2 linked regions of the Fervidicoccus fontis Kam940 genome follow. Each later gene encodes a partner of the first gene's protein in a complex. Links are inferred from orthologs where the notes say so. Each region holds a gene or a part of one and is shown in the gene's direction. Other genes may lie near its edges. The genes, in order: FFONT_RS00740 and FFONT_RS04960.

What was found.
Region 2: the proteins of FFONT_RS00740 (region 1) and FFONT_RS04960 are in contact, whole or in part, in a crystal structure (PDB 3D31), measured with the Methanosarcina acetivorans proteins. The link is inferred for Fervidicoccus fontis Kam940 from one-to-one orthologs. Residues at the interface, in WP_011020340.1 of Methanosarcina acetivorans: Thr40, Glu44, Ala47, Phe49, Ser68, Pro69, Glu70, Ile74, Phe76, Tyr78, Asn80, Ser82, Leu83, Phe84, Pro85, His86, Phe95, Gly96, Met99, Lys100, Lys101, Arg140, Ala141, Thr144; in WP_011020339.1 of Methanosarcina acetivorans: Arg169, Leu170, Asn172, Ala173, Ala174, Arg175, Ser176, Leu177, Gly178, Ala179, Pro180, Leu181, Lys183, Phe187, Val188, Pro191, Leu192.

The regions. Positions count from the first base shown.
Region 1 is NC_017461.1:139,522-155,334, forward strand. What follows is about bases 2,822-5,821. They hold FFONT_RS00740 (ABC transporter ATP-binding protein), read left to right. Parts: upstream 2,822-3,826; coding sequence 3,827-4,816; downstream 4,817-5,821. Other genes in these bases: FFONT_RS00735 (ABC transporter permease), read left to right, coding at 2,822-3,830; FFONT_RS00745 (DHH family phosphoesterase), read left to right, coding at 4,813-5,811. Outside these bases: FFONT_RS00725 (MBL fold metallo-hydrolase), read left to right, coding at 1-406; FFONT_RS00730 (ABC transporter substrate-binding protein), read left to right, coding at 646-2,118; more of FFONT_RS00735, read left to right, coding at 2,139-2,821; FFONT_RS00755 (hypothetical protein), read right to left, coding at 6,095-6,397; FFONT_RS00760 (MGMT family protein), read left to right, coding at 6,534-6,842; FFONT_RS00765 (Mrp/NBP35 family ATP-binding protein), read right to left, coding at 6,828-7,730; FFONT_RS00770 (site-2 protease family protein), read right to left, coding at 7,812-8,921; pdo (protein disulfide oxidoreductase), read right to left, coding at 8,964-9,677; FFONT_RS00780 (ATP:cob(I)alamin adenosyltransferase), read left to right, coding at 10,030-10,578; FFONT_RS00785 (DUF211 domain-containing protein), read right to left, coding at 10,564-10,854; FFONT_RS00790 (hypothetical protein), read right to left, coding at 10,883-11,941; FFONT_RS00795 (LysO family transporter), read right to left, coding at 12,035-12,628; FFONT_RS00800 (hypothetical protein), read right to left, coding at 12,628-12,915; FFONT_RS00805 (TIGR00269 family protein), read right to left, coding at 12,916-13,908; FFONT_RS00810 (hypothetical protein), read left to right, coding at 14,044-15,057; FFONT_RS00815 (KaiC domain-containing protein), read right to left, coding at 15,062-15,805. UniProt on the Methanocaldococcus jannaschii protein: Part of the ABC transporter complex WtpABC involved in molybdate/tungstate import. Responsible for energy coupling to the transport system.
Region 2 is NC_017461.1:950,544-966,355, reverse strand. Bases 6,687-9,685 are described here. They hold FFONT_RS04960 (ABC transporter permease), read left to right. Parts: upstream 6,687-7,785; coding sequence 7,786-8,586; downstream 8,587-9,685. Other genes in these bases: FFONT_RS04955 (ABC transporter ATP-binding protein), read left to right, coding at 8,571-9,620; FFONT_RS04965 (substrate-binding domain-containing protein), read left to right, coding at 6,687-7,789. In the rest of the region: FFONT_RS05000 (ABC transporter permease), read right to left, coding at 1-22; FFONT_RS04995 (ATP-binding cassette domain-containing protein), read right to left, coding at 24-986; FFONT_RS04990 (aminotransferase-like domain-containing protein), read left to right, coding at 1,375-2,595; FFONT_RS04985 (DUF2286 domain-containing protein), read left to right, coding at 2,693-3,187; FFONT_RS04980 (nucleotidyltransferase domain-containing protein), read left to right, coding at 3,323-4,048; FFONT_RS04975 (radical SAM protein), read left to right, coding at 4,048-5,094; FFONT_RS04970 (mRNA surveillance protein pelota), read right to left, coding at 5,266-6,387; more of FFONT_RS04965, read left to right, coding at 6,662-6,686; FFONT_RS04945 (MBL fold metallo-hydrolase), read left to right, coding at 10,124-11,011; FFONT_RS04940 (adenosylcobalamin-dependent ribonucleoside-diphosphate reductase), read right to left, coding at 11,056-13,617; FFONT_RS04935 (hypothetical protein), read right to left, coding at 13,870-14,190; FFONT_RS04930 (hypothetical protein), read left to right, coding at 14,551-15,462; FFONT_RS04925 (carboxymuconolactone decarboxylase family protein), read left to right, coding at 15,705-15,812. UniProt on the Methanocaldococcus jannaschii protein: Part of the ABC transporter complex WtpABC involved in molybdate/tungstate import. Probably responsible for the translocation of the substrate across the membrane.

The DNA.
Region 1 (15,813 bases):
ACATGAAACCTATAAATTAAATGACCTCACTTTGATTCCAGCACCCGCATGTCATACTATTGAAAGCTACGGGTTGAAGATCCTCGATAAGAGGGGGAACTCATTAGGATTTTCTTCAGATACATCCGAACCATGTGAATCTTTGATTTCCGTATTAAAGGGGGTAAAATACCTTGTTCATGAGGCGACTTGTGATGAGAGAAACAAAGATTTATGTCATAAATATGGACATTCCACTGTTTTAGAAGCAATTGAAGCGGCAAAAGCAATTGGAGCTGAAAAGCTGATTTTAAATCATATAGATGAAAACTTCAATAACTTGAATAGCAGTTATCAAATTTTACCAAAATCGTTAAACGGCAAAGTAATATTTGCAAATGACCTTGATAGGATCATACTCTCTTAATTCTTCGATCGTTAGGGATAAATCCTAACTTCTTACACTACAAAAACTTCTCTACTTCTCAGAGTATAGTATCCTCATTTTTTAGAAAAAGTATTACCCTTGATTTTTATGAAGGTAGCTTCATGCTAAAATAACTGGGCTTTTATCATTTTAAATTTTATTTGGATTTGCAAATTGAAGATAAGAAAATTTAAAACAGATTATAACAAATTTTAACTTAAAAATAGGTGATCTTATTTATGGGTAAAAAGAGAGCTATATCCACAATTGCAATCATAGGAATTGTAATTGTCATTGCCGTTATAGGGATTGTAGCCTATTACGCGATGGAAAACAGGGGAGGAACCTCCCCAACAACAACCACCACAACTACTTCTGGCTTGAATGGATCTCTTACAGTGCTTGTGCCAAGCGGAGATCCTACTCTTCTACCATACGTGCAGATGGTCGCGAATGACTTTATGTCGAAAAACCCTGGAGTTACTATCCAGGTTCAACCTGTTCCATTCGGACAGTTGGTCTCTACAGCTTTAACATCTCTCAGAAACCAGAATCCTTCTCCTGATTTAATTATATATTATCCTTCACAAGCGTCAACATTAGGACCATACCTCCTTGATGTGAGGCCCTACTTTACGAAAGGGGTATTTAATTTAAGCGATATACCGCCATCCACACTCCTTCCGGCATACCTTCTAGATTCACAAGGAGGAGTTGTTAAGATATCAGGAGTGCCGTTCCAGCAGGTATTCGGTTATGTGCTCATTTATCAAAAGAGCATATTCGAAAATCAGACACTAGCAAATGAGTTCAAATCCAAATATGGCTTTGACTTTGATCCTACGAAGTGGGATACTTGGGACAAGCTTATAGATGGTGCCCAATTCATTCAATCTCAAAACATAACCAAATACGCCCTTCTATTCCCTGATGGATTGACTCAGTCGATATTCAATGGGTATGTTTCAATATTCTACACATATGCGATAAACGATCCGTGCACTCAAGTTCCGCAATCAAGTCAGCAGGGAATCCCTGTTCAGGGATACTGGGCGTTTTTCAAGCTCGTCAACAAAACGATCGTGCCTACAATAAATTGCACCGCTGGTGTTCAGGCACTTGAAACATATAAGCAATTGATCCAGTTCCAGCCTCCAATTGACCAGCAGGCAATGGAATACGATCAGCTCAGAGACCTGTTCTTAACTGGAGATTATGCGATGGTTGCGGCTTGGACGAGCTTCATACCAATTTACAACAACGCATCTCTCTCTAAGGTAGCAGGGAACATCGGGATTGCGCCACTTCCAAGCGTTGCAACAGGTCAGGCACCAACATTTATAGGAATCAATCCGAACTCAAAGAACCCAGACCTAGCTGCGGACTTCATTGCATTTATGACGACGGCTCAAGAATATAAGAAGGGAGCTGAATTATATGGTTTCATGCCGGCTACGTTTTCCGGTATGGAGGTTGCAGCAACCGTTAACAATACTGCATGGGTTGCAAACTTCATACCTTTGCTGAAGAACATGACCATACCGAACCTTCAGAGAATGGCCCTCGTAAACTACATTAGCAACTTCTTTACAGATTTGAGACCAATATTCATTAATACTGTCGCCGACTACTTTAGAGGAAAAATAAGCGCGCAGGACGCAGTGAATTACATAGAGCAACAGTGGATAAACCTTATGAAAGTTTCCTCATAAACTTTTTTTTGGTGTAGTTCATGAGGAAAATAGACAAATATATTTTTTTAATTTCACTTCCAGCCATAGCTTATATTCTCATATTTACAATTTATCCTATAGTAAGTAACTTCATCTTAAGCTTATATACTCAGGATCCTCTCGGAAGATTGATATATACAGGTCTTGAAAACTATTTCTGGTTTAAAAAGGATCCATATCTTTCCAGGATCATAGTGAATACGCTTTTATACATGTTTGCAACCCCGATTATTGACATAATCTTCGCGATTCCCTTAGCTGTTGCACTGAAAAGGGTAGGGAGCAAGTGGCTGTTCCTCATAATGCTTCCTGCATTTATTCCTCCTGTCACAGCTGCAAGCATGTGGTACCTCATGATAAATCCGTTCTTTGGAGTAGCATATTACCTCACAAAAACCAACTTAGCTTCATCAATTTGGACCGTTGTGCTTATAGATGTGTGGAGAAGCCTTCCGATGGCTACGCTTATAATTTATTCCGGATTGGTTTCAATACCAAAAGAAATACAGCATGCTGCCAGCTCTGATGGTCTTGCAGGTGCAAAGAGATTCTTTATGATAGATCTTCCTCTCATCTCGCCTCAAATACTTACGGCTTTTGTCCTTATGATGATAACTGGACTCTTTACATTTGACCCAATTTATATAGGCACATCTCAAGCTGGGCCGAGGATTCTGGACAATTTAGCATATTACGCCTTTGACCAGTTTTACTCCGGTGTTCCTGGATATGCAGCTGCCATAATTGTTCTCATGTCGCTACTATCAACAGCTCTCGCTATTATCTACATAAAAACTTTAGGATCTCAGAAGTTCATGAGGCTGTCCGTTCCGGACTTTATACCAAACTCTGAAGCTCCCCTCTGGTTGCATAAGCTTATTGTTGCTATTTACCTAGCCTTCTTCCTCATACCGATGTACTGGATTATAAATATAGCACTGAAGACACCTATTGAGCTTATAAGCATCCCTCCCTTACTATATCCGAGGTCAGTAACGTTTGCCAACTTCGATCTCATGTTTACTCAAGGTTTGCCCTATATAATAACTACACTTGCAGTGGCTTCTATAAATACTCTTATAACCCTCTTTCTCGTTTCCCCATTGGCGTATTCGATGGCATCTCATAAATTTGGCGGTAGCAAGTTGCTTATCTACATCCTCTACCTCAACGCTACTCCTACGCTTATATACATAATCCCAATTTTCGCATTTTTAAAAATACTAGGTATAATTAATACGTGGTGGGCCTTAATACTGACATATCCAATAATGACGATCCCAATAACGACGTGGATAATGTATAATTATTATTTAAAATTTCCAAAGCAGATCGAAGAAGCTGCTCAGATGGATGGTATGAACAGGCTTAAGGTATTCTACAAAATGGTTCTGCCATTGAGCAGAAGCGGTCTCAGCGTTGCGGCCATCTATGCATTTTTGTATAGCTGGGGAGCGCTCATCTTTCCTCTAGCTTTTACCTATTCGCCATATGATCTCAGTAAGCCTTTAAGCTTTTCAGGGGCTCAGACCTTTTCAATATTCATAGGACTCCTCATGAGTCCTGTTTCTATGAGCTATGGGGGTGTAGCTGCGGCCGGAGTCATAAGTTCAATCCCGTCTCTGGTGCTCCTCTACTTCGGTAGGAATAACCTTGAAAAAATTTGGGGCTCAAGTGGTGGAAAAATATGACACTAAGGCTTGAAAATTTGAGAAAGAGATATGGTCAGTTTGAGCTTAGGATAGAGGAATATACTTTCAAAGAAAAAAGCTACAATGTAGTTTTAGGCTCTTCTGGATCTGGAAAGACTACCACCCTCAGGCTCATTGCAGGATTGGAACTCCCAGATGAGGGGAAGATAATACTAGATGGTGTCGACATAACAAATGTTCCAGCATGGAAAAGAGATATAGGGCTCGTATTTCAGAACTATGCTCTTTACCCTCATTTAACTGCGTATGAAAATATTTCCGTTCCGCTTAAAATAAAAAAGCTAGACAGAAAGACAATAGATGAGAAAGTTAAGAATGTCGCTGAGATACTCGGGATCTCCAGCGAGCTTCATAAGTATCCTCATCAGCTTTCTGGTGGACAGCAACAGAGGGTCGCAATTGCAAGAGCCCTAGTTAAGGAGCCAAAAATACTTCTCCTCGACGAGCCTTTGAGTAATTTAGATGCGAGGCTAAGACTTGAGGTCAGGGTATTTCTAAAGGAATTGCAAAGGAAGCTGAACATGACTGTAATACATGTAACACATGATCAGGAAGAGGCTATGGCAATAGCTGATAATATAGTAATACTGAATTCCGGCAAAATCGTTCAAGACGGCAGTCCCGCTGAAATCTACAGGAAACCTAAGAACACATTTATTTTTACCTTTATTGGACTGAGCAACTTGCTTCCTGCGTCGTTTTTTGGTATAGATGATGCTGACCTTGTTGGGTTTAGGCCAGAAGATGCTGAAATTGTAAACACCGATGGAGACATCAGCGGATTAGTTGAAGAAATTCAGTACTTAGGTGCTTACAAGCTATTGGAGATTTCAATTGATGAAAAACACAGCGTGATTGTGAGGGTTTTGCCTAGTGAAGAAATTTCTGAAGGACAAAAAGTTGGGATATCGATCCCAAGAGATTTAATGCTTAAGTTTAAAAATGAGGAGAGAGTCCCTCAATGAGAAATTTCAAATTAATTTCGATAACTCACACAGATCTAGACGGAGTAGGCTCTTCATCCCTATACATAAGAAATACAAAGCCTGAAAGCTATAAAGTTATATTCGTTGAGCCTTACCAGCTTTTAAAGGCGGTTAAGAGCATAGCAAAATCTGATGAAAGTTTCGATGAACTGGTTATTACCGATATAGGTCCGAATGCCTCAACTATTAAAGAAGTAGAAAGAGCGTTGGAAAAAATATCGAGGGAAAAAGGAGCTAGAATAAGATGGTTTGACCATCACATATGGAATAATGAGTGGAAGGATGATCTCATCAAGCAAGGTGTAGATCTGAGAGTTGACGAAAATCACTGCGCTACTGAGGTTGTTTATAGAAATTTGAACACCGATGATATTTTTTCTTATATGCTTTCCAAATCTGTGTGCTCAGCAGATTTATGGATATTTAACGACTGGGCTGCACCTTTTTTGGTTAGATTTGTAGGCAATGGCAGAGGAAAAAAATGGCTCGAATACGTTCATAGCATATTTGTAAAGTCCCCGAGCTTCGAAACGCTAATTGAAGCATCAAAAAATAAAGCCGTAGAAGTGTTTGACAGGGAAATTGAGCTCATGGGATTTTATAGAGAAAAAGCGGAAGATATCAATATAGAAGGGATCAAACTGACATTTGTATTTAAAAGTCATAACGATCTGAGCACAAGCATGCTTGCTCAGTATCTTATGTCTGTAAGAAATTCAGATATCGTAGTTGTGGTGGATAAGAGAGGGAAATATGAATTTAGGTCGAAAAAGTGCAACGTTAGAGAAATAGCTTTCAAGCTGGGAGGTGGCGGGCATCCGGAAGCTTCAGGAGCTCCTTTTCCCAATTTTCTTACACTACTTATGAAAATGAAGCTCTATGGGCTTGCTGTTGATTTGGCAAAAAAGAAGCTCTTAAATACTGTAAAAGAAGTTTCATGCATCCCCTTTAACGTTATTAAGAAAGAGATTTAAATTTTTTATCCTGTTCATTACGTAATATCGTTCTTTTAGAAATAATAAAGATCAGATAGATAAAACCCTGGAGCTATTTTTCAATTAAAGAAGCATGGGAAACCTAATATACGCAGAAAAATAGCAGAAGCTAACGGGCCCGCGGGGATTTGAACCCCGGACCACCAGCTTAGGAGGCTGGCGCCCTATCCTGGCTAGGCTACGGGCCCTTCAAATATTTTGTTTATACAAATTACTTTAAAAAACCTTTTCATGTACTTAAAACTTCTTCAATTATATTGGTTTAAAATTCAAGCGCAATCTCTCTTTCTATTTTGCTTCTTATGCTCTTTATAACTTTATAAACGGATATCGGCTCTTCACAGATAATCCTTATCTTAAATCCTATCTTCTGTTGCTCATCGAGCCATTGAATGCTCGAAAAGTGCGGCTGTGCAAACAAGACGCATCCTTCTTCTGTCAAGCCTGTTATCGTTCCGCCCACGTGTGTCTTCTCTCTGAGAATGCTGGAAATAGCGTCCGAGAGAGAGGTTAAATAACCAGCTTCAGGCACTCTTACAAATAAAGAAATATCTATTGTTCCCATATTACATTCCTTATCTTTTTTACTATTAAAATATTATTCATCTTTTCAATAATATTTTTTAACATGCCATTAGAGAGATCTTACAACTGAAAGCCTCGCCCTTTAGGCGGGGAGGAGGTCAGAGAGGAGTAAGGACTTGGACAAATTAGAATTAGTCAAAATTCTTCTTCAGCTGATTCCTCCTGGAAAAGTTACAAGCTACAGTGAGCTCTCAAAGATAACTGGCTGGTCACCGAGATCAGTTGGAAAAATATTATCAAAGAACGATGAGCCCATCTTGGTTCCCTGCCATAGAGTTGTAATGAAAAACGGCAATCTGGGAGGTTATTCTGCTTTTAGCGGTAAAGAATTTAAAAGAAGGCTTTTGGAACTAGAAGGAGTTGAATTTTGCAGTAATGGAAAGATAAAAAGAAGTAATTTTTATAAACTTTCAGAGATCCTTTGAGCTCAGCTTTTCAATGATTTTTTTCGCTAAGAGTTCAAGAGATCTGTCAATTTCGCTCCCGCTTGCAAGCTCATAAATAGGAACGCCCTTATCCTGGGACTCTCTGATCCTTTCATCTAAAGGAATTTTTCCTAAAGCCTCAATCCCGTGATCCCTTGCAATCTCCTCGATGTAGCTTTTTCCAAAAACTTCGATTTTACTGCCATCATCGCAAGTGTAATGACTCATGTTTTCAACGATCCCTAGTATGGGAATCTCCATTTTCTTGAGAAAGACCACTGCCTTTCTAACAACTCCTTCAGATAGCTTTCCGGGAGATGAGACGATGATTGCATATTTTGGTGAAGGTACATATTGAGAAATTGTAATAGCCTCATCACCAGTACCTGGAGGCATGTCGAATATTAGGAAGTCGAGATCCTCCCATCGAGTCAAAGCGAGGGTTTGAAGTATGAACTTCGTTCTTAAAGCGCCCTGCCAAATTAGAGGAGAGTCCTTTTCTTTTAGCATTAACTCAAGACTCATTACCTGTATACCTTTAATGTTTGCAGGAATAAGCTCTCCAGAGCTTTCTTCCATATATATTTCGGCATCGGAATTCCCGAGAACGAATGGTATTACGGATCCCGTCTCATCAGCATCATATACCCCAACCTTATAGCCCATTTTTGAAAGATACATAGCTATAGATGCAGCTATAAAGGTCTTTCCGACACCACCTTTGCCGCTGAAGATCATTATCCTGTTTTTTATTTTTTCAAACTTTTTCTGCATCATGCTTATGTACTGATCTATCTCTTCGGCTGCCTTTTTCGGATTAGTAGTAGTGCTCCCTGCCTTCATTTCCCTAATTCTCAGATCATTTTTTCCGCTTCTGCTTTCTGACATGCTATACACCCTTTCTACTGTATATAGTTAACAATTGAGGTTTTATAAAGAATACATATGTAATGCTTTCAAATGCAGATCTCATGCAATTGGAGTAAAGGTTATTGCTGAAAGTACTAAAAGCAGCGTAAAAGTCTGTATGAAGAAATTCAGAGCTTTTCCTTTATTTCCAGGGATTTTCAACGAAATGATTTCGCTTATTATCCTCCCTCCATCAGTGATAAAAATAGGCGCCGCATTTATTATCGCGAGGCTGAAGTTTATAACATACATAAATGTGAAAAATTCCAGCATGGGAAAATAAACACTATCCGGAAGTGATTGTATGCCTTTTGCCTGCTCGATTGTGATTCCAATCTTACTTACATTCGAGGGCTTGTAGACAAGCAACCAGCTGAGGTTTTCAGAGCTTGGAGATCTATATGTAATATTGAACCAAACCCCACTGTTGGTGTAGTTCTCGATTATCGGCCCTATATCATATGGAGAGCCTATTTTTGTACCGTTTATTTCCAGTATCGTGTAACCCGGCTTTATTCCATAAATTTGTGCTGGAGATCCACTTTCCACAGAAACCACTGTCGCTCCGACAGCATTTACTGTCATGAGTAAAATTAGAATTAGAAAGATGAACGCTATTATCAGGTTAGATGAAGGCCCAGCAGAGAGTATTTTAATCTTATCTTTAAAAGATGCTTTTTTGAACGCCTCTTCGTCCGGCTCCACAAATGCGGCCGGTATAAATACTGCAAGTATGAATCCTACGTTTTTAACGGGGATATGTGCTACCCTTGATGCAAACGCATGAGAAAGCTCATGGATTAGGGCAGCTATTCCTATAGAAATAAGTATGTAGATAATAGCGGTTCCTTTTATTGTTATCCCAGGTATAATTGGAACGAGACCACCTGAGCTGTATCCTGAAAACCTTAAAGCTACAGCTTCGATCATGTAGTAATAGAACATGAAGAGCGATATGAACGTGAGAATTACTGAAGCGTATATTAATCCTCTCAGAAACTTGTTTTTTTCATATTTATCCAAAAAGGAGAGAGCAGAAGGCTTTTTAAAAATTATAAAAAAGGGGGAAACTTCCAATCCTTTAAATTTTTTCCTTAAAGCATACCCAATGGCGAGTGCTATGACCCAATAAGTAACGATCGCGACAACCGTTAAAACTACATCATTCAACGATCATCACACATAAAAAAATCAAAAAAGGCATATATAACTTTAGCTTAATTCTTTTACCTTTTCGACGAAGTCAACTTCGTAAGGAAGTCCCACAAATGCAACTTCTCCATTTATTGCTATTACAGGCACGCTCATCACATTGTATTTGTCAGCGATGTCAGGGTTCTCATAAGCTTCTACTGTATCTGCAATTACGGATTTGTTTCCTGATTTGTATGATTCGAAAGCGATCATGTTTGCAAGCAGCGCTGCATATGGACAGTATGGGCATGATGGAGTAATTATAACTTCAATATACACCTTTCTGTTTATGCTTTTGATGGTTTGCTTGCTGCTTTCTTCAAGACCTGAATCGTTCTGACTAATTCTGATAATTGTCTCTACTAAGCTCCTTATCTCCTCTCCTGAAGGTATACCAGTATATCTTATCCTTCCCTCAACTAATGTTACAGTAGGCGTTCTTGATATTCCATACTGCTTAAATTTCTCTACATCCTTTTCTTTATCATATACAACAAAATCAAACAGCTTTTTTCCGTTTACGCTAGGACTTTTTTCCCTGAAATAACTTAAAAGCTTTATCGTTTCCTGACAGTAGTAGCAGCTTTCTTTAACAAAAATCTCTGCAATCACTGGAGATGCCATATCTCTAAGCGCCTCTTCGAGAGCCTCTAATGTTTCTTCGTCAAGCTCTCCTCCAGGCACCATTGGGTGCTCTTCATTAAATTCGGATGTCTCTTCTTCTGAACTCATGATTATTCACCTAAAAAATGACATAATCACTCTTTCGTTTGAAGGATTAAAAGGTTAACGTAAAGATCTTTTTTTGCACATTAGAAATGTCATATTTAATCCGAGAGCCTCCTCTATCTTAGTATGATGTTTGAATATTCCTAAGGTATTATTTTTTAAAGCCCGATGATAAGATATGAGTATGGTAAGGGAGTCAGTTCATTTTAGCACTTGATCCTCGAATACTCTTTCTTTTAAGGTCAGCGTCTTACCTTTTTAATCCTGTTTCTTGAATTTCAAAATTTTTAATTTAAAATATCTGGAGATCAGATTATACAACATGTCCATATCAACAAATTGAAGGTTTTTAATCATGAAGCTGTACTCAAAAAAAGGCGATGAGGGAAGCACGTTCTGCATGAAGTATCTAGAAATGGTTCCTAAGAATCATCCGTTTGTTGAATTCGTCGGAGAGCTTGATGAGGCTGAAGCTTCCTTAGGGCTAGCTAGTAGCTTGATTCCAGATGAGCTTAAGGAAATAAAAAGCGAGGTTGATTGGATCCAAACCCTTTTGTTCAGGATAGGTTTTACTATCGCTGGTAAGGACTGCATCAGCGAAGAAGACTTAAAAGTACTTGAGAGCATAGCAGATAAATATTCAATTTATGCAAAGCCTCTATTTTTGCTCAACGGTGGGCATCCCGCTGCAGCAGCCGTATCGCTATCTAGGGCAATAGTCAGGAGAGTTGAAAGAAGACTTATAGATTTAATTTCAAGAAAGGAGGTCATAAACAAAGAAAAGCTGGTCCTTTCCATTTTGAATAGAGCGAGTAGCGCTTTGTATGGAATACAATTAGCCATAAACGGCAAATTGGGATATGAGACCAAAAGGATAGAGTGTGGAAGCTCAAAGCTCGTATAAAAATTCCGGAATTTCTACGATTTTTTTCCCAGAAATTACCTGATCAATGCTGTGTATTACTCCTCCATAGTTTAAGAGCTCCCTTTCAACTTCTTTCAGATCAATATCTCTGCCCTCTATCACTATTAAGATTGACTCCGTTTCTACATCAATCTCTTTGACAGTTATGTTTACACCTTCAACTCCCCTCACTCTTTCTAAAACTAGCGAGAGCTCATCAATGCCTATTCCTTTGATTGGAATGAGAACATCCAGAACGGCCCTTAAAATGCCCATATCTTATTATCACCGGCCTATTCCAAAATTATATTTGATTTGTTATCTTTATCTTTTTTTCTATATATTGCGGCTCGCTATTTTCCTTCCATATCAACCTCAAAGTAATCGAACTAGAATTAGGAGGCAACTTAAGCACCAGCTCCCTCTTTGCTGAGCTTTTTGGCTGTATGCTTTCTAAGTCAATTTTTGATACGAGAATACCTGAAGAAAATGCAACCAGCATCGGTGCTTCGAGCGGACTTTCAGAATTATTGAAGACGTCTACATTTACGATTACACCGCTTTCATTTCTTCCCCTTATCTCCGCCTCCAAATCTATGCTCCGCTGTTTCTTGCTTGCAGAGTTCACTATCAAATTTGTAATTAATATGAAACTCTTGCTCTTTCCGCCGACATCAATTCCATCATTCTTAAAACTTAAAGTAAATATGGGCTCCTTGTCAAAGGGAATTTGATAATCATCGCAATTTTTTGAAATCTCTAAGCGCTTAACGTATCTCTCATTAACCCTTATCTCTAAATACTGAGGAACTTTCTGCGCAAATATGTTAAAGTGAATGTTATTTTGCCTCAATTCATTGCTTTTTACGGATATCTTCTTTATTTCCTGGCTCTTTATAATAGCCCCTCCAGTATAATACTTTATCCAGTTAGTCGTATCCGAATTATCTTCAATTAGCTTTATAATCGTCGCATGGGTCAAAAACACAGGTGTCGAGGATATAACTGTAAGCTTATGGAACCTCCTCTTCGCCTCTCTATTTACAAGCGGGGTGATGTCTATCACCGTAGCTCCATATGTATTTTCTCCAATAGGTAATATAAAATTCGGCTTAAATTGTTTTGATACAGAAATACCATCGAACCAGATCCTCCACTTAACGCTTTCCTGCTTGTCAAAAATTGCTCCTATTTCAAGCAGTGATAAAGTAGCTTTAGAATTGTTCTTCACTTTGTGAAAATAGACTGACTGCTTAGAAGGTCTATACAGACCGCCAATGCTTTCGCCTATTACTACCGATTCGCTAAGAGCCTCACCGCTGAACTTTTTTTCCAATAGTGCTGTTAAAGTGCTATCATCCAAAATAATGTCACCCTTTCAATAATTCTTAACTAAAAAGCAATATATATCATTTGACAGTTTTAGCTTTTATCATTTGCCTAATTAAAAAACATGCTAAAGATTTACCAATATAAATGATAAGGGAACAATTATTGGAACCACAAATCCTGTCAGGAAGCCCTGCACGAAAGCAGCGATAACGCTATCTTCACTCTTGCAGTACTTAAGCACAAATGGAAACAAAACGTCATATACAGGATCTCCGGCATAAGTTACTGCGCCAAAATCTCCAAAGTATTTTTGAATGCTTGGAAATGCGATTATGCCGAAGAGCTCACGGGACAAATTGGAAAAGAAGCCTATAGTTCCTAGAGTGCTTCCGCCTAAAGCGCTTAAATATGGACCTGTAAAAGTATACCATCCGAGCCCCATGCATGCAGGTATGGAGCCCTTCCCAAGCACAAAAAAGAAAAGCAAACCCGTTATAAGAGAACCTAAAATTCCGAACAACAGCGTTCTTACTCCTAAAAACGCCTTTCTAAAGCTTTTGATTTCCCTAATCCTTAAAGATGCTTCTATGCTGGCAAAAAACACAAGCATCACTAAAAAAGAATTCTCCATTAAAAGACTTACATTCTCAGGCCTAAATAACTTTCCTGCAATAAAACCAGCTATGAACGCGAGAATTACTGCTTGATAAAACTTCATCATTTGGTACCTTTCATAACTATTTTTGCTAGAAAAGCTCCTAAAATTCCACTTAACACTCCCATTATTGAAGATATTGTGATCAGAAAGACGTCTGCGGTTTCCCAGCTTGAGCCCATCTCCATACCCACAGAAAATATTATAACAAGAACTGAAATTTCTAGCCCATAGCCAATGGCCTTTTTCACTCCCTTTCCGTTTTCAAACCTTTTCCTTCCAAAAATTCCAGCGAGAAATCCTATAAATATTGCAAAGTAGAGAATGCCCAAATATGCAATTTCATCCATTTATCCTTCACCTTTTGCTCTCCATTTTCCCATATGTTTAGGATAGTTGTATTTTGGTTCTATTCCAGCTTTTTCAAGCATTTCGCAGAGCTTGCATACATCTCTTCCGATGCTCGTCGGCTCGCCACATATTCTGCAAGTTGGGAGGGAGTTTAGTTCCTTCAGCTTGTTTGTTCTATCTAAAAGCAAGTTATCAAAAAATTCCAAAATCCTCAGCTCAACGCCCGGAGCTTCCCTTTCAAGCATGTAGAGCCAGTGCCTTATTCTTGCTCTCAATGTCGGCTGGTAGATTATATACGGACACTCGGTTTCTTGAAATTTGAATCCAAGTAAATAGGCATAAAATGCTGCCTCATACTCGTATATCTTTCTCAAGGGCTTTACTCTCTGCACTAGCTTGTCGCTCAACTTAGGGGAAAGTGGGTGCTGTCTCAGTAGCCTTTCCGGATCTCCTCTAAGTATGTTCATAAAAACGGTTTGAACCTCATCATCCAGATTGTGGGCTGTGAGTGTCCTGTCTGCTCCGAGCTCTCTGGCATAGACATTAATTATCCTTCTCCTCAAGCTGCCGCAGTAAGTGCAGGGAGAGAGCTCAATCCCCATTTCACGAGATTTTTCTACTATTTCTCCAAGGGAATAGCCCACAAATTCCTTTATGCTGGTTATTACTGTATCTATGCCCCTCTCTTTAGTATATTTCTTTATCCTTTCTATGTACTCCTGCCTATTATATCCGGGAATTCCCTCTACAATTGATAGTGCTATAATTTTGCTTGAAGGGTGAAAATGCGATACTGCATCTAGAAGAACAAAGCTGTCTTTTCCTCCGCTAATTGCGAGGAGGAGATTGTCTCTTTCTGAGAACATCCTCTTATCTTTTACTTCGTTTGCAATCCTTTTCCTAACATCCTCTATAAAGCACTCTCTGCAGAGATACTTGTTCGTGAAGGCTTGATAGAAAACTGCCTCTCTTCCGCACAAACTGCACTTCACAATCTCACGCACTTGCATCAGTATTATTGAAATGAGAAATTAAATACATTTTGTTTAAAAAAAGAGATAATTTTTAGAAAAAGTTTATATTAAAATATGAAAAAGATCAATTGAATTTTAACAAAGGTGACTATTTTGCTTTTAACGAAAGAAGATGCTTTAATAATCGGCGATTGGGACGCTGATGGAGCAGTCTCCGCTGCAATACTTTCGTATATGCAGAACAGCAGAGCGTACCCTTCAAATAAAAAGCTTGTCGTATATGTAAGACCTAGCGGTCCCAGAGAATTGAGAAAAGTTATGAACGATTATTCTGGGTGCCCCGAGTTTATTGCGTTTCTAGACATACCATATATCCAGGAAAATTTTGGGATTTTTGAAGACATAAAAAAGAGCTGTCCTAACACGCAAGTCATTTATGTAGATCACCACTTCTCCACAATAGACAATGTCGAGGTGCTTAGAAAATTTATTGACAAGTTTAGACTGGGGAAGGATAAGCCTACGTCCATGCATTTATTGGATATTGCTCACGAAATTAAGCTCCAGCTTCCTCAAAGGCTTGAGCTTTTTGCGAAGGCTCTTTGGTATATAGAGCTAGGGAGGAAGCCATCTGATGAAATAAAGGAGACCGTTAGAGTTGTGGCTACGATCTCGAGGGCTCTAAAGCTGAACAGGGAGGAGAAGTTTTGGGAGAAAATGGTTAGGTGGCTATCCAACCCACTCCCGATACCTTTGGGAAAAAGCGATTTGGAAATACTGAATAAAGTTGAAGAGGAAATAAAAAAGAGAGATGAGGAGCTTGAAAAGGCAGTGGAAGACCTTGCAATAAGCGCGAGGAGGGTCGGATGCTTCAGGTTTGTTGACGCGAGAAAGAAGTGGAAGAGGAGAGGCGTCTCCAGTCTTGCGACGAGGTTAGCGAGGAAGTTCAAGGCACCTGTCGCTCTTTTAGCTAAAGTAAAGGATGGAGAGATTTTGGTGATAAGGACTAAAAATGCAACTGCTAAAAAAATCGCGGACGAGCTCTATGCTATTGGCATGGCTGTTAATACTGGAGGCCATAGAAATATAAGCATTGTAAGGCTGAAGAGCGGTTATGATTTGAAAAAAATAGAAGATGTATTAGTAAAGTACTGTAGGTACATATGAAAAATCACATCACGTGGCTTTTGAAGACCTTGTCATGATATATAATTATTCCCTTATCAGTTATATCGAAAGGATGTCTTCTCATATCATGCGCAGTGCCCCTCATCTTCCAAACAATTATAGACCTTAAAAGCTGCCCATCATATTCGTCAAGATCTAGCCTTATTATCCCATCAGCAGCATGCTCAACGCCAGGACCTCCGAAGCCTCTTTCTGTTACGCTTACTTGGGAAATTAAAAAGCTTGTTGTTCCCAATCCAGAAAGTATCCTTTTTAGTTGCATTACTGTATTTCTGGCAATTGCAGGCTTAGTCATGTATAAAGTGGAGACGGAATCTATAACTACTCTCTGAGCATTTGTCTCTTTAATAGCCATTCTAATTACATCTATGAGCTCTCCGACATCATCAACGCTTTTTACAACATACTTCTCTCTTTTCGCAGCTTCACCTATGCCCGAAGTAAATGCATCTACAATAGCGAACTTTCCCTCCTCTTCAAATTTTTTCACATCCCAGCCGAACGTAGCCATAGCTCTCCTCACTTGAACGGGATGCTCCTCTAAAGACACATATACTGAAGCCTCTCCCCTCACAAGTCCATTGTACAGAAAGTGCTGCGAAAGTATTGTCTTTCCTGTTCCCGGCCCTCCGGTGATTATGACAACGTTTCTTTTAGGAATCCCCCCATTCAGTAGCTCATCAAGCCCGGGGATCCATGTTTTTACCCTTTCAATAGTAAAAGACACTTTTTATC
Region 2 (15,812 bases), 810 kb from region 1 along the record:
AGATAAGATTTTCCTGCTTCATTTTATCCACCCATTCTTATCATTTTCCTTTCACTTATGAGTTCTTTCATTCTTCCTTCCTCCTCTTCTTCAATCCTCTTTCCCATTAGCTTAATGAAAACATCATTCAGAGAAGCTTCTCTTATTCTAAGCTCTTTGACTTCTATTTTTTCTGCTTCTAAAGCACTTAATATTCTTGGTAAAACAAGTTGAGATTTTTCTACTAGAAATGTTAAGACATCAGAATTCTCCTCTATGATATCTATCCCAAAATTTTCAGCAATTATAGCTTTTACCTTTTCTTTATTGTCTACTTTTAGAGTGACTCTATCTCCTCCAATTATCATTTTAAGATCTTCTGGTTTACCGCTTATTACCTGCTTGCCTTTATTTATTATCGTGATCATATCTGCATATTTGTCTGCTTCATCCATGTAATGCGTAGCAAAAAGCACCGTTGTTCCGAATTCTTTTTTATATGAGATAACTCTTTCCCATACGTTGTTTCTAGCGATAGGATCAAGCCCAATAGTTGGCTCATCTAAAATGAGTATTTTTGGGCGGACCATTAAAGCTGCTGCTATCTCCAACCTCCTAAACATTCCGCCTGAATATGTTTTTACCAGCCTTCTTGAAGCATCTTTTAAATCCATAAAATCTAGAGCTTCTTCTATTCTTTTAACTCTTTCGCTTTTTGGAATCTCGTAAATCTTCGAATAAATAAGTAAATTCTCATATCCAGTCAAATCTGTCCATAATGAAACTTCCTGAGGCACGTAACCCAACATGCCCCTTGCCTGCTGAGGGTTCTTTCTAACATCTAAACCAAAAATATATGCTGTTCCTTTAGTAGGGGTAAGCTGAGTTGTAAGTATTCGTATAAGAGTTGTTTTTCCTGCACCGTTAGGTCCTAAAAGTGCATGAATTGATTCTTCTTCTACATCAAAGCTCAAATCATCTAAAGCCTTTACCGATTTATCGTAAATTTTTACAAGTCCTTTTATCTCAATTGCTTTCGTAAAAAAAACACCTTTAAAGCTGTTATAAGAAACTCGTTAACTAACAGTTGTTTTTAATAAAATTATTCGTTAATATAGTTAAATGAAAAATTTGTTTATAAAACTTTTATGAAAAAGTATTTATTAAATTAAATCAAATTTGTCATTACGTATATTCTTAAAATTAAATATATAGATATTAAATATACTCGTTGTTTTCAAAAAATAATATTTTTAAGTAATGTATTATTAGAATTTATTAGAGTTATTTTTAAAATTGTCTGATACTTTATTAAAAGGTTTTTTAAAAGAAGATATATTTATTAATAAAAGAAATTAAAAAATAATTAGATGACTAAATAAAGGGGTATTTTATATGAATTATAATTCGTTCTTAAATAAGGAAATTTCAGACTTTCTATCACTAGAAGTACCAGGATTTCCAGAACCACCACAGGGAAGAAAGGTAATAATGTTCAGCGAAGGAAGACCTAACTTTTCGAGGTTTCCATTAGACAAAGCCCTTCCATACGTACAAGAGGTCTTTAAGACAGAATATCAAACAATGCTACAATATCCACCAATAAAGGGAAACCCTGAACTAATGAAAGAATTGAGAAAGCTTATGGAAAAGTACGTGTCTCTTAAGGGAACTGAAGATGATGACATGATTATCATGTCAGGAAGTCAACAAGCTTTATATATGGTTTCTAGAATACTTGTAGACCCTGGAGACTATATAGTAGTTGAAAGACCAACTTATCTTGAGGCTATATTCGCTTTTACGTACAATAAAGCTAAAATGCTTGGCGTTAATCAAGATGAAAACGGAATGAAAACAGATGAGTTGGAAACTCTTCTAAGAAAGCTAAAAAGCGAAGGGAAAAGAATAAAATTTGTGTATACCGTTCCAAATTACCAAAATCCAAGTGGAGCAACCTTACCAATGGAAAGAAGGAAGCATCTATATGAGCTCGCGTCTCAGTATGACTTTCTAATATTTGAAGATGACGCTTACTGCTATTTGAGCTATGAGGGAAAAGCACTACCTGCGATTAAATCATTAGATACCGAAGGAAGAGTAATATTTACTAGCACCTTAAGCAAAATCCTTTCGCCAGGGCTTAGAATAGGGTGGGTATTTGCAAACAAGGAAATTGTTAAAGCCCTTCTTGCTGCGAAGGAAGTCATAGACCTAGGTGTCTCTGGTATATCTCAATATTTAGCGACAATCTGGCTCAGAAATGGAATTCATGAAGAATTCTTAAAAATAGCTATTCCATGGTATAAACAGAAAAGAGACATTATGCTGGAAATGCTAGATGAACTGTTCCGCAATGATGCTCACTGGACAAAGCCCAAGGGAGGATTGTTTATATATGTGCAATTCAACAACAAGAAAGTTAACACACAAAAACTATTAGAATATGCGAAGAAAAAGGGAGTACTATTCGTCTCTGGACAACCATTCTATCATGACTTCAGCGTGTTAAATACTATAAGGTTAAACTTTAGCATGCCAACTGAAGATGAAATAAAAGAAGGAATCAGGCTACTGAAAGAAGCTTATGATGAATATCTATCAAGCGGACTTTAAAATTAACTTTTTTATTGAATTTAAATTGTTTGGCGAATAATTTTTAAACTCCTAAAATAATCCCTTTTTTAATGCGTGAAATTTTTGGTGTTAGCATATGTCCGGAAATAAGCAATCTTTTATTATAATAAACGCTCATTCAGGAAAAGTAAAGGATAAGAAGATAGTAGAAGGAGAGTTTGAAGAAGTTGTAAAAAATGCTGGAAAGGAGTTTTTATTGAATGAGTGGTTACCTTCCTTCAGTGATTTCATGATACTTAGGGATATTTTCGAGGTGGAATTAAAATCTAGCCTGCCAAAAGAGGTAATTTCAAAGTACAAAGAATATAACTTAAAGAGAAAAGATAAAGATACTCTTGTTGCAACCTTGCCTGTGTACTTGATAGTCTATGAAAGTCTGAAAATAAGTGAAGACAGCTATCATGATAGAGGAGTTTCTGTTGTTGCACCTTATATAAGAGAAGAAGATGCGCAACTTCTTTCTGAATTGCTGATCGAGACAACTAAAAAGCCTACATTAGAAGAAATAGAAAAAGAAGAAAATATTGCAGAAGAATTAGAAGAAGAGGACGAAGACGTAGAAAAGGAATAAAAATTTTTATTAAACGAATTATATTAAATATATGATAAGAAGCCGGGTAGTCTAGCGGCCAAGGATGCGGGGCTTTGGACCTTCTCCTCTCCTCCCATATCTTAGGCAATACTTTGTTTCTTAACGTGAACTAAAATGGTAAGAGAGAAAGTGTCGAAAAATTATGATGAATTCTACTTTGAATACGGTGAAAAAGAACTAAAAATTCTAAACGAGAAAAGAAAAAAAGCTAGAAATATTATGGGTATACTTGAATCTAAGAACATAAGATCATTTTTGCACGGTAGCGTGGCAAGAGGAGATGTGCACAGTAAAAGTGATGTAGATATTGTAATCCTGCAAGACATTCCCTCATATGTAATTGAGCTAACCCTTGAATCTTTTGGGATTTTGCCTGTTCTCAAGAGAATAGTTCAGGCAACACCATCGAACTCCCCAAAGGCATATCTAATTTTGGACCCCGAGGAAGAGGTAGTAGTGAGCTTTCCCTTGACAAAGCTAATGAAGAGGGAAGTAGAATTCTATTCTTTTGGGGGAATTATAGACTATGGGCAACTTATGAAGAATGTGAGAGTACCCGGAGTAAACAAAAAGCTTGAGCTCATAAAACCTATTGAAGAAGGTTATACGAAGAGCTCTATAATAGGTAGAGAAGAAGAAATTGCCAGTCTTTTAAAAATAAGCATTGATACAATATTAGAAAGAGAGAGAGTGCTGATAAGGAGAGATGAAAAAGGGAGAACTGGGGTTTATTTGAACATAGAGCTATATCCAGAGGACCCAATAGAAGATGCCGTATTAAAAGCTTCAGAAAAAAATCCTGCTCTAAAGAAGGTGCTTAGAGAGAGAGGTAAGTATTGATGAGCATTAAAAAGTCAGAAATAGCTGCTATATATGGAAATAAGCTTCCAGTTGGTTGCAACTTATGTTTTTCTGGGATCAAAGCGGTCATATTTTTAACAGGTTTATGCAATGAAAAATGCTTCTATTGCCCAGTAAGCTATTTGAGAAGAAATAAGGATTTGATATATGTAAATGAAAGAAAGATTGAAAATTTCGAAGAAATTTTTGAAGAAATAGAAAGATCTGGAGCAAAATCGGCGAGTATAACTGGCGGAGAACCTTTAATAGTTTTTGATAGAACAACGAAGATAATCGAATTGCTTAAACAAAATTTTGGAAGCAATTTTCATATCCATTTGTACACAAATGGCATTTTAATTAATGAAGATGTGTTAAAAAAGCTAGAAAAAGCTGGATTGGATGAGCTTAGAATTCATCCTACGATAGATGGAATAGAAAAGAAAGTAGTAATTGCAAAAAAAGTTACTTCTCTTTCAGTAGGAGTCGAAATTCCTTCTTTACCTGGGAAAGAAGAGTGGATGATAAAATTAGCGGAATTTCTTGATAAAGCTGGAGCCGATTTTTTAAATATAAATGAACTGGAAGCCAATGAGACAAATATAAAGAATCTAAGAATAAACGGATTTGTTATCAGTGATAACGGTATAGTTGTTAATGGAAGCAGAGAAACCGCCATGAAAGTTATTGAATACGCAAAAAAGCATAGCTTAAAAATACCTATACATTTCTGTCCTGCTATATTTAAGGATGCCGTCCAAACCAGAAATCGATTTATTATTACCGCTCAAAATGACATCAAAATTTATGAAAAGGCTGATGGAGGATTAATCAAATTCGGAATTTTAGAGCCAGAAAGTACTGATATTGAGATAGAAAAATTTATTGATGAAGGTTTGATACAAAGATGCAGAGATTCTCTTTGCTTTCATTTAGATGATTTAAAAAAATTAAAAGATCTTATCAATAAGAAAGGAAAAGCATATGTAGTTGAAGCGCATCCTACGAGAGAGAGATTTATTGTTAATAAGTCGAGATTATTTTAATTATTTTCCTCCTATGGGTCAGGTCTCAAGAGTTTAGTCCAAGTATCTTTAACTCTTTTATCTACTTATTTAGGATGCAAATAGCTTTAAATCTTAAAGAATGATATATCAATAACATTGATCGCGCTAGGCCGAATTTTCGTAATTAAATAACTGAAATTTATGCGAGCACTATTCTCTGCTTGAAGAGAGACCCTCGTTCTTAGTACTGGAAGAAAAATCGGCTTTATTAGTACTAATCGGAAATCTGAGTAAACAGACAATGCTACCTAGTCCATAAAGCTTTTCAGAAGCCTCTGAGCAGGAAGGTAGTATCACAACTCTTCCCCCAAAACTTTCAACATTATTTAATACTTCTTCGATTTCTTTTCTTCTTTCTAAATCTTGATTACTCAAAAGTTCGTCCAATATCAATATGTCGCTTACTGCACCAATTTCAGATGCATTTTTACATTCTTCCAAACCAATAGCGACCTGTTCAGGTTTTACTGATAGCTTTATAAGAATATTTTCCAAAAGTTGCAAAGATTTTTTTAGTTCTTCATCTTTTAGAATTTCTGTTGGCTTACCTTTAGCAATTGTCTCTTTTATTCCATAAACTCCGCCCATACTCGTATTCTCCAACACAATTGTCAATTTATTAATGCTATTTTTTATAGCTTCGCTTACTACCTCCTTGAAAAAACCAGGACCAGAAATTACTATTCCAAAAATATCTTTCTCCCTATTAATTATAGATAAAACTAAAGATGCGATTTCATTTATAGCTTCGGTTATCGCTTTTTCTCTACTCTCATCTCCTTTACCCGGTATATGAAGATCGTTGCTCACCAATATCTTATAACCTTGCCTTCGAAATAATGCTATTGAATATTCATCATAGTCTACAGCCACAATCAAAACTGAGCCAAAAGATTTTTTATATTTCTCCATACGTTTTATAGTTGATTGATCCCACCCTTCTTCTCTAAATACTATTAATTCGTCCCCTTCGCCTACACTTAAGGTATGGTGGCTACCTAAAATCCCGAACTTATCAGGACCTTCTTTTACTATTCCTCTTATTCTTAATTTATTAGTAAATGGTTGAAATTCCATATGTGATAAACTAATAGTTAAGGTCATAGGCAACCTTCTGCTTTTTCCACCTTCACTTTGCTTTACGTCTCTTAATGTTTTCATAGTAATAAGATCTCCCTTCTGAAGTATCGTATAAAGAAGCCAAAGGTCGTCTATATTTTCAATTTTTATTTTCAACACGGTCTTTTTATTGTCAATAAATTCATATTTCATTTAAGTTTGCCTCCAAATCCTTAACAAGACGCTAAATGCCACACCTTCTTTTTTTGTCCTAAATAGTAGAATTGGAATTATATTTCTATGAATCTTCTTTTATTCTCAATAAGCATTTTTATGTTTATTATTTTTATTCGTTTGAATAAAATGTTTTAGTTTTTTTCCTTCGTAACACATTCACTGAATTTTCATATTTTGCAGATGTTACTAAATTTACAATAAACCGATAATTTTTTATTTTCAAAATCTAATAACGAATATAGTGATTTCTATGAATAAATATTGGTATCTAACTATAGGTATAATTATAGGATTAGCTATAGGTGGAGTTTTAGTTTATACTATACAGAATCATGAAATTAAAGCTAATCCGGCAACCAACATAACTACATTTAATGTAGGAGCAGCCGGGACGCTTAAATTTAGTTTCTCTCAACTTCTTTCGATATATTCTAACTATTTTCCTTCAGTACAGCAGGGTTCTCCCTTTTTTGCAGGTAGCGGAGAAGTAGCTCAAAAAGAAGTTACTACGAAATCTTATAGCATTGTAGCTGCAGCAGATACATCTACTATTCCATCAGTACTTTTTCCAGCTAACCTTTCAGACTATGAAATAGCTTTCGGTTATACACAAATGACAATAATTGTAGACTTAAATACTCCATATGGAAGAGAGGTATACTCTCTTTGGAATCAATCTATTCAACAAATACCATATAGTGATACTTGGAACGATACTTGGAGAAAAATTTTTAATATAATAGCACTGAATCCTAATACAGTCGTAGGAGTTTCAAATCCATTCACAGATCCCAGCGGTTATCAAGCACAGTGCATGCTTAAACTTGCTGGCCTAACTTTCTACGGAAATAGCAGTTACTTATGGAGCGCAATATATAGCAATCCGTCTAAATACATTATGAGAAATACTGAAACTGACCTTCTTTCTCTGATGACCGCAAATAATACTGTTCAATTCATCCTCTCTGCATACTTATCTAATGCAATTCCCCAAGTACAATATTATCAGCAAAATGGATATAACATCACATATATAACGCTTCCTTCAGCTATAAATCTTGGAGACTTGAGCTATGTTAACTATTATAAACAAGTAAATGTAACTTGGACTCAACTAGGAACTACAAAGACTTTTAGCTGTAAACCAGTGATATATACGATAACAATACCATCTAATGTTCAGAATAAGCAGGCGAGCATAGATTTTATATTGCTCATCTATAGCCCAATTGGACAGCAAGTTCTCAAATCTTACGGAATTCAACCTATTAACCCTGGAATAGTATATGGAAACTATACTGACGTACCGCAAGAAATAAAAATATTTACCATACCATTAGATAACGTAACCAATATGAAAGGTCTGTTTCCGGGATGAGCACAAAATTTTCCCTTTTTTTACTAACTTTTATAATATTAAGCGGGATTTTGCTTTTATTCTTTTCATACCCAATTGCAGTTATTTTTGCTGTTGGAATTAGCGGAGCTCTATCTTCGTTTAAAATAACACAGTTTGAATTAGGCTTATTGATAACAATCATCGCATCGTCTTTAGCTGCACTCGCTTCAATTGTATTTGGCATACCCCTAGCTTATATACTAGCAAGATATAATTTCAGATTCAAAGAAGTTATTGAAACTATTGTCGATATTCCTATTGCCGTTCCTCACATGATAGTAGGTATCATGATTGTTCTTTCTTTTGCACAGTACTATGGATTTGGTGCTTTATTGCAGACACTTGGAATAAAAGTTATAGATACTATTTTTGGAGCTGTGCTTGCCGTTCTTTACGTTTCATCGACATATGCTGTAAGAATAATAGAAAGTGCAATTAAAGGGTTAGACCCCGAAATTGAAAATGTAGCATTAAGCCTGGGAGCACCAAGAGCTATAACTTTTTTCTCTGTTGTTATTCCCAATATAAAAAAGGCTTTAGCAAATGCAATTTTAACCTCATGGGCAAGAGCATCCTCTGAGGCAGGTGCACTGCTAATAGTAGCCTACCAAGTAAACTTTGCAGGTAATTTTGTATACCCAGCTTCTGTAGCTATTTATGAGGCATACGTTGGTCTAGGTGTGTTAGAAGCCGCAAGATTTTCTGTAGCTATGCTTATATTAATTCTCGGAATATATCTAGCAACCAGGGCTGTTCTAAGATGGAAGGTGGAATAAGATTGAGCGACAATTCTCTTGATGTTATTGGCTTAGAAGCATACCTTGGCGGATTCCACCTTGGTCCTATAAATTTAAACCTAAAGAAAAATGGAGTTGGGCTAATCATTGGACCAAATGGTGCTGGAAAATCTACTCTTCTCAAAGTAATTCTTGGTCTAATAGATGCAAAAAGGGGGAACATAATACTAAATGGAAGAGAGATTACAAAGCTGCCCACTGAAAAGAGAAATATCGGCTATGTCCCTCAAAGTTATGCGCTTTTTGAAAACATGACCGTAAGAGAGAATATAGAGTTCGGACTGAAGGTGAGAAAAATACCGCTTAATGAAAGGAATGAACGTGTGTTGAATTTAGCTAGAGAGTTAAAAATTGAAGATCTTTTAAATAAAAAAGTTTCTATTTTAAGTGGAGGGCAGAAACAGAGAGTTGCTTTAGCAAGAGCTTTAGCAATACTGCCAGATTTGTTACTACTTGACGAGCCTTTTTCTAATTTGGATCCTCAAAGTTTCGTAAATGCAATTGACTTACTTGATAGAACGGTTGCAAGGATAGGGCTATCTACAATCATCGTCAGCCAAAATGCTTCAAACTTGTTAAAAATAGCTACAGATGTGTTTTTCATGAAAAATGGAAAGATGCTATATCTAGGAGATCCTGATAAAGCTCTTAGAGATCCTAAAGTTCTTGAAGCTGCAATTTATTTAGGATTTGACAATTTTATAAAGCTAAGCGACGTAAAAAAGCATGCGAATATTTTTAGCGATATACAAGAAAAAGACGGATATCTAGCTTTAAGGTCAAATGATATTTCAATAGTTGAATCAGAAGATAACTGCGAAGGTTTTTTGATAAAAGGAAAATTAATAAAAATTTATCCAGAAGTAAATGGCTCACTATATGGAGAATTGGAAATAGAGGAAGGTACCATAATCAAGGCAAGAATTCAAGGAAAAACCTCTATAAAAGATTCTCTAGATATTTGTATAAATAAAAATAAAGCATCGCTTATTCTAGAAAATTTTAATTCTTGATTTTTAGCTTGAGTTTAAAAAATATGCTTTAAAAATATTATAGAAAAATTTTTGCTTATCACAATTTCCATATTAATAATGAAATTAAAATTATGAAATAGATACTAAATGAAGAAAAAACGTGAATATTGTAAAAGAAAATCCCTTTTCTTCTAAGTATTGAAAAGAATTATTTTTATGAAATATCTATAACTTTGCTTTAATCAATCTTGGTGCCGCGGCGGGGATTCGAACCCCGGACCTCCGGATCTCTCAGGAACGACCTTTCTTTTTTAACCGTATGAGTCCGGCGCTCCACCAGGGCTGAGCTACCGCGGCACTCACATCTTTGCTGATGTATTCCTTCATTTTATTAAAAATCAAGAACGTTTTTAAGTTTTCGCTTAGCTATTAATGCTTTTTATCGTAAAAATAGATTTGTTTAAAAACAAATAAAAATTAATACATAATTAGATGAAAAATGTACACAATAAGTGCTTCTTTAAAGATCAAGTCGTGATATCATGGAAAAGTCTTCTAAGTTTTTAATTTTTAAAGGAAGGACAAATGTATTAATTGTAACAAACGATAATAAAGAGGCTATCATAGTTGATACCGGCATAGATGAGGATAGTGGAAGAAAAATTGCAAAATTTTTAAATCAAAATTCTTTAACTCCTGTAGCAATTATCAATTCTCATTCTCATGCTGATCACATTGGAGGAAATAGCTATTTAGAAAAAAAGTTTAAAATTCAATCATACTCAACGAAGAATGAATGTGCCTTTATCGAAAATCCTTTGCTTGAACCTTTATACTTATATGAAGCTTTTCCTCCGGAGTCTCTCACAATAAAAACTCTCGCTGCCGAACCGTCAAGCTGCAATTCAATTGAAGAATTTAATATTAATGAATTTGGAATAGAAATTATAAGATTGCCTGGACATAGTATTGACATGATCGGTTTGAAAATTGGAGGTGAGCTTTTATTTACCGCTGACGCCTTTTTTGGTATCGATACCCTAATAAAGCATAAAATACCATATCATGTAAATGTTAAGAACTCATATTTAACCCTTCTAATGCTAAAAGAAGAGGTAAAAAAGTTCAATGCAGTTTTACCTTCTCACGGAGATTTAATCCAAAGCCAATCAGAAGCTGAAGATGCGATTTTAAAAAACATTAATGCGATTTTAGAGGTTAGAGATCTCATTGTTAATAGCTTTGAGTCTAAAAAAGAAGTTGAAAGTGTAATTTCTCAAGTTCTTAATCATTACGGATTTTCGAATGTTCCATTGGCACAGTATTTCTTGCTGAAATCAGCGATAATGTCGTATTTTGCCTGGCTGTTGGATGAAAAAATTTTATCTTTAGAGACCGAAGACGGAAGGCTCGTAGCAAAAAAGATTTAGCTTTAAAAACCTCTAAAACCCGCTCAATTCAAATATCGTTTAAATCAAGTTTCGCAGGTAGGACAACCGCCGGCATAGTCTTCCTCAGCAGCAACAATTTCTTTTTTTCCTATCCTGATTTTTTTCACAGATTTTCTAGTTTCATGTAATTCTCCGACAGCCTCCTTAACGTGATTGTCAACTGTTTTATTTTCTTTCTTTATGCCTTTTTCGAGCACTTGAATGCTTTTGCTCTTATCTCTATATACAGTAATGCCTTTGATCCCAAGCTTCCAAGCTAGCAAATATATGTTATAGACAGTTTCAGGAGGCTCATCTCTTCTCAGGTTTATCGTCTTGCTTGTTCCGGCATCTACCCAAACCTGCCAAGATGCTTGTTGTAACATATGCCATATAGGGTCAATATCATGAGCAGTTTTGAATACTCTCTTCAATTCTTCGCTTATTTCATCCATGCCTTGAATTGAGCCCGTTTCCGCGATTTTTGAGATCAAATTGGGAGTATCAAGCCCTAATTTCTCAAGCTCCTTTAGAAATACTTTATCAATTTCTATAAAAGTTCCAACAGAAACTATCCTCATGAATGCAAGAGCGAAAAGAGGCTCAATACTGCTACTTGTGCCTCCAATAATGCTTATTGTTCCTGTTGGAGCTATACTTGTCACGGTTGCATTTCTGAGGCCGTACTTTCTGTATTCTTCCTCTAGCTTATTCCAATCGATTTCCGGTGTATCGAACGCTTTTATTATGCTCTCTATATTGCCATGTTCTATATTGGCTATAGATAGCAAATCTTCTATTTTTCTAGCATCTCTCCATATTGGTCTATATAGATCTGGCTTAAATTCCGGGAAGGGGCCCTTTTCCTTTGCAAGCTCAATGCTCTCAAGGTATGCATTATAAGCTATCCATTCCGATAGCTTATATGCCAAAACAATGGCCTCAACGCTGTCATATGGTATTTTCATCATAGCTAAAAGATGTGCCCATCCCATAACGCCGAGTCCTATTTTTCTCGTCTTCAAGTTAGCTTTTGTTATTTGCGATAGAGGATGTCTATTAGCGTCGATGACATTATCTAAGAATCTAATGGCAATCTTTACATCATTGCCCAATGCAACCCAATTTATCTTATATTTGCCATTTTCTTCAACTAAATATTTGGTCAAGTTTATGCTTCCAAGATTACAGTTTTCCCACTCAAGCAAGGGCTCTTCTCCGCATGGATTAGTTGCATTTATTTTTCCAAGATACCATGTTGGATGTTTTCTATTTATCGTATCAATAAAAAGAACTCCTGGATCTCCACCCTCCCATGCACTATCCGTCATCTCTTTAAATAGATCTCTTGCTTTAACATAATTGACTATGGCTTTTTCGTTTTCTGCTATAGCTAAAGCCTCCTCCCAAGTAATGATCTTTGATTCATGAAGCGGGATGCTCCAGTCATTCTTTTCAAGTTCTTTTATTAGCTCTTCCTGAACCCATTCCTCCTCTATGCTGTATCTCATTAAATTCACTGCATAGAATTTGCTATCAATATCAAGAGTGTTTTTGAGCCATGTTTTTCTTGGATTTATTAGAGGAAAAATGCCATCGTTTTCCACTGCCCTCATAAATGAGTCATACACTCCAACGCTTATGTTAAAGTTCTGTAAAAATACGTCTTTGAGCTCACCGGTTTTCGCCTTTATAAATCTTTTTATATCCGGATGCCAAACATGAAGAACTCCCATATTAGCTCCTCTTCTTTTGCCTCCCTGCTTTATAACCTCTGTAGTAACGTCGAAAAGTCTCATGAAACTCAGCGGACCGCTGGCAACTCCCTGTGTTGACCCGACTATGTCTCCTTCTGGCCTCAATTCACTGAAATCAAAACCTGTCCCTCCCCCCTGCTGCTGTATTAGTGCTTGGGCTCTTACAGCATCCATTATTCCATCATTGTTTCTCGTAGTTAGAGAGTCTCTAACTGGTATAACGTAGCATGCGCTCAAAACACCGTTTCTAGTTCCAGCATTCATAAGTGTGGGAGAGTTTGGTATGAATTTTAGCTCTGACATAATTTTGTAAAATTCTCTCTCATACACTTCAGTATTATTATTGTATCTCCCTTCAACCGATGCGAGATGCCTTGCAACCCTTTTAAACATCATTGATGGCGTTTCGGTAAAGCGAAGCGATTCTGTATTCTTTAAAAGATATCTTGCTTCAAGGACCTTCAGTGCGTTAAAAGTAAAAGACGAATCCACCGGGTCAAAATCATTCCATTTCCCCTTTCCAAAAACATGATTATAAATTCTTGCAAGTACATATCTCTTTGCCACTTCTTCCCATATTGGGGAAATTAGTATCCTAGACACAAAATGCTTTTCTACAAGATCTGAAATTACAGAGGAAGGAACCTCCTTTCCTTTTAAGGTCAGATCCTTAATTACGCTTTCAACTACCTCTTTTATCTGCTCCTCATCAATTTCATTAAATCCATTGGCTGCTTTTTTCACAGATTGCATTAGCTTTTCCAAATTAAATTGCTCGGTGCTTCCATTTCTTTTCTTAACAACAATGCTGTTTACTGTTTCTGGGTCGATGATGCTAAATTCTATCAAACTAGCATCCCTCCAAACAAAATGATATTAAAAGATCATTTTCTTTAGTTTGAGCAATAATTGCATTTGCCCGGATAACTATGTAAATAAAAATATTCCCGTTTAAAGATTAAAAAGTTGTTTTGCGTAAAGGGATATCTTAATTCTGAACACGATAATACAAATTTCTGTAAGGATATAGAGGTTTTTTCTTTTTCTAAAGGAAAGACTTTACCTGAAGTATTATTGCATATTTTTCAGCATAAAAAATGTTTAAAAATCATCTTGGCTTCTTTTACCTGTAGATTGTATGTTTCTCATTTTCATATATTTGCTTATCAAGTAAGATATCAATACTTTTAGCTTATCTGCATCTCTTCTTCTTATTTTCTTCATTTTTTCTTCAAACTCTTCTCTAGTGGGCTCTTTGCCTTTAAAAAGTATAACAACAAGCTTTTCGTAAATATACCACATTAAGTGGTCATATTCTCTGTCCAAATCAATGTCATAGTACCCTTTCATAACTATTCTATCAACTAAGCCTCCTATGTAATAGTCAAGTATATCGATATTGGCTGTAAATTTAGCTCTCATTTCATCTACTCCCTCACTAGAAGTCAGCTACAATTAATGTTTTTTAAACCGAGGTTTTTTAAGTTTTCATTTTTATTCGGAAAATTTCAAATCCTGCTTATTACACCTATTACAAGTGAAAGCCTCGTCATTTATGGTGGAAAAAATCAGGTATCTTATCTAACTGAAGGTTGCGACAAAGTCTTTAATTTAAAAAAGCAAATAGCTAAAGATTTTATCCTTAAAATTGTATTAAAAATGGTAGGATATATGAATCATATAAAATACGATGTGAATATGGAAAAATTGATACAATAATTTGATATGAAATTAAGAAAGATTTTGCGCAGTATAAGAAATTCGCACATAAAGGCGAATTGCATGAAATGTACAAAATGCGGGAAGAAGGAGGCAATTTTTAAGGTACCATATACGAATTACTTCTTATGCGCAGACTGCTACAGCACATATTTTTACAAGAGACTGAAAAGAAACCTCTCAAGAAGTAATGTTTTGAGCTATGGAGGAAAGCTCTCTGTATTTGTACCGAGATCATTCACTGCAGAAGGGTTAGTACTAATTAAGATATTAAGACAAATAGAAAGGAAATATAATAATAAACTAACGGTCATATTTGAAAGTTCTCCGATTGTTAGAAAGAGTTTATCAGTTTTGGGCAAGCTACCAAGCGAAGTTTTCTACTCTCTAGAAATAGTTGATAATGAAGAGAAAGATATTTCTCATGAAGGCATGCTTGGAAGATTAAGAGTTGTTAGGGGAATGCTGAGTCTATTGGACAAGAATATAACTGGCAACGCTATTGTTCTTCCATTATGCCAAGACGTACTAATATTGCTTGAGTTGTCATCAATACTTGGAAGCATAGTAGAAGGAATAAACGAAGGAGTTCTAGTGATTTCTAGCAGCAATGGAACGAACTTCATTAATGCTTTTAGTGGTATTTCATGTTACGAAACAAGCTTCATGGCTTATTATAACTTTCCAGAAATTTATGAATTCCAAATACGAAATTTAAATTATGAAAAAAATATATATGAAAAATATACTGAAAGAATTTTAACTGATGCTTCAAGAATGCAGAGTGGCGAAGTCATTTTTTCAGTAAATAAATCCCTTTCTTGGCTGTATAAAGAAAGAGGAAGTATGCTAAAGAAGTGTAAATACTGTGGAGGGACTTCTTCTAGTGAAGTTTGTAGGTTCTGCAAAACTTATCTTGATATGTATATTTCGGAAAAAAATACTCCCCCGTTTAAGCTTATTAGTTTAGAATAAAAATTAAAAAACTTTGATAAAAATTATTAGTATCCTTATATGTTCATATTTATTTTAAATAATAAAGATTTTAAGAAAAAATTTAAATAGTTCAAATTTTTAATAAAATTATGAATAATAATAAATAATGTTAAATTGTGCAAAAAATTCTAGAGGATTGAACTCTATGGAAAAACTAAAAGAATTCAATGACATGATGAAGGTATTAGGAAAAATCAGTCCTGAAAAAAGCAAACGCTTTTGTGGACTTTGTAAATAAAGTTGAAAAAAATGGAGCTCTTGATGCGAAAACGAAGGAGCTTATTGCATTGAGCATAGGAATAGTTAAAAACTGTGAGACATGCATTTAT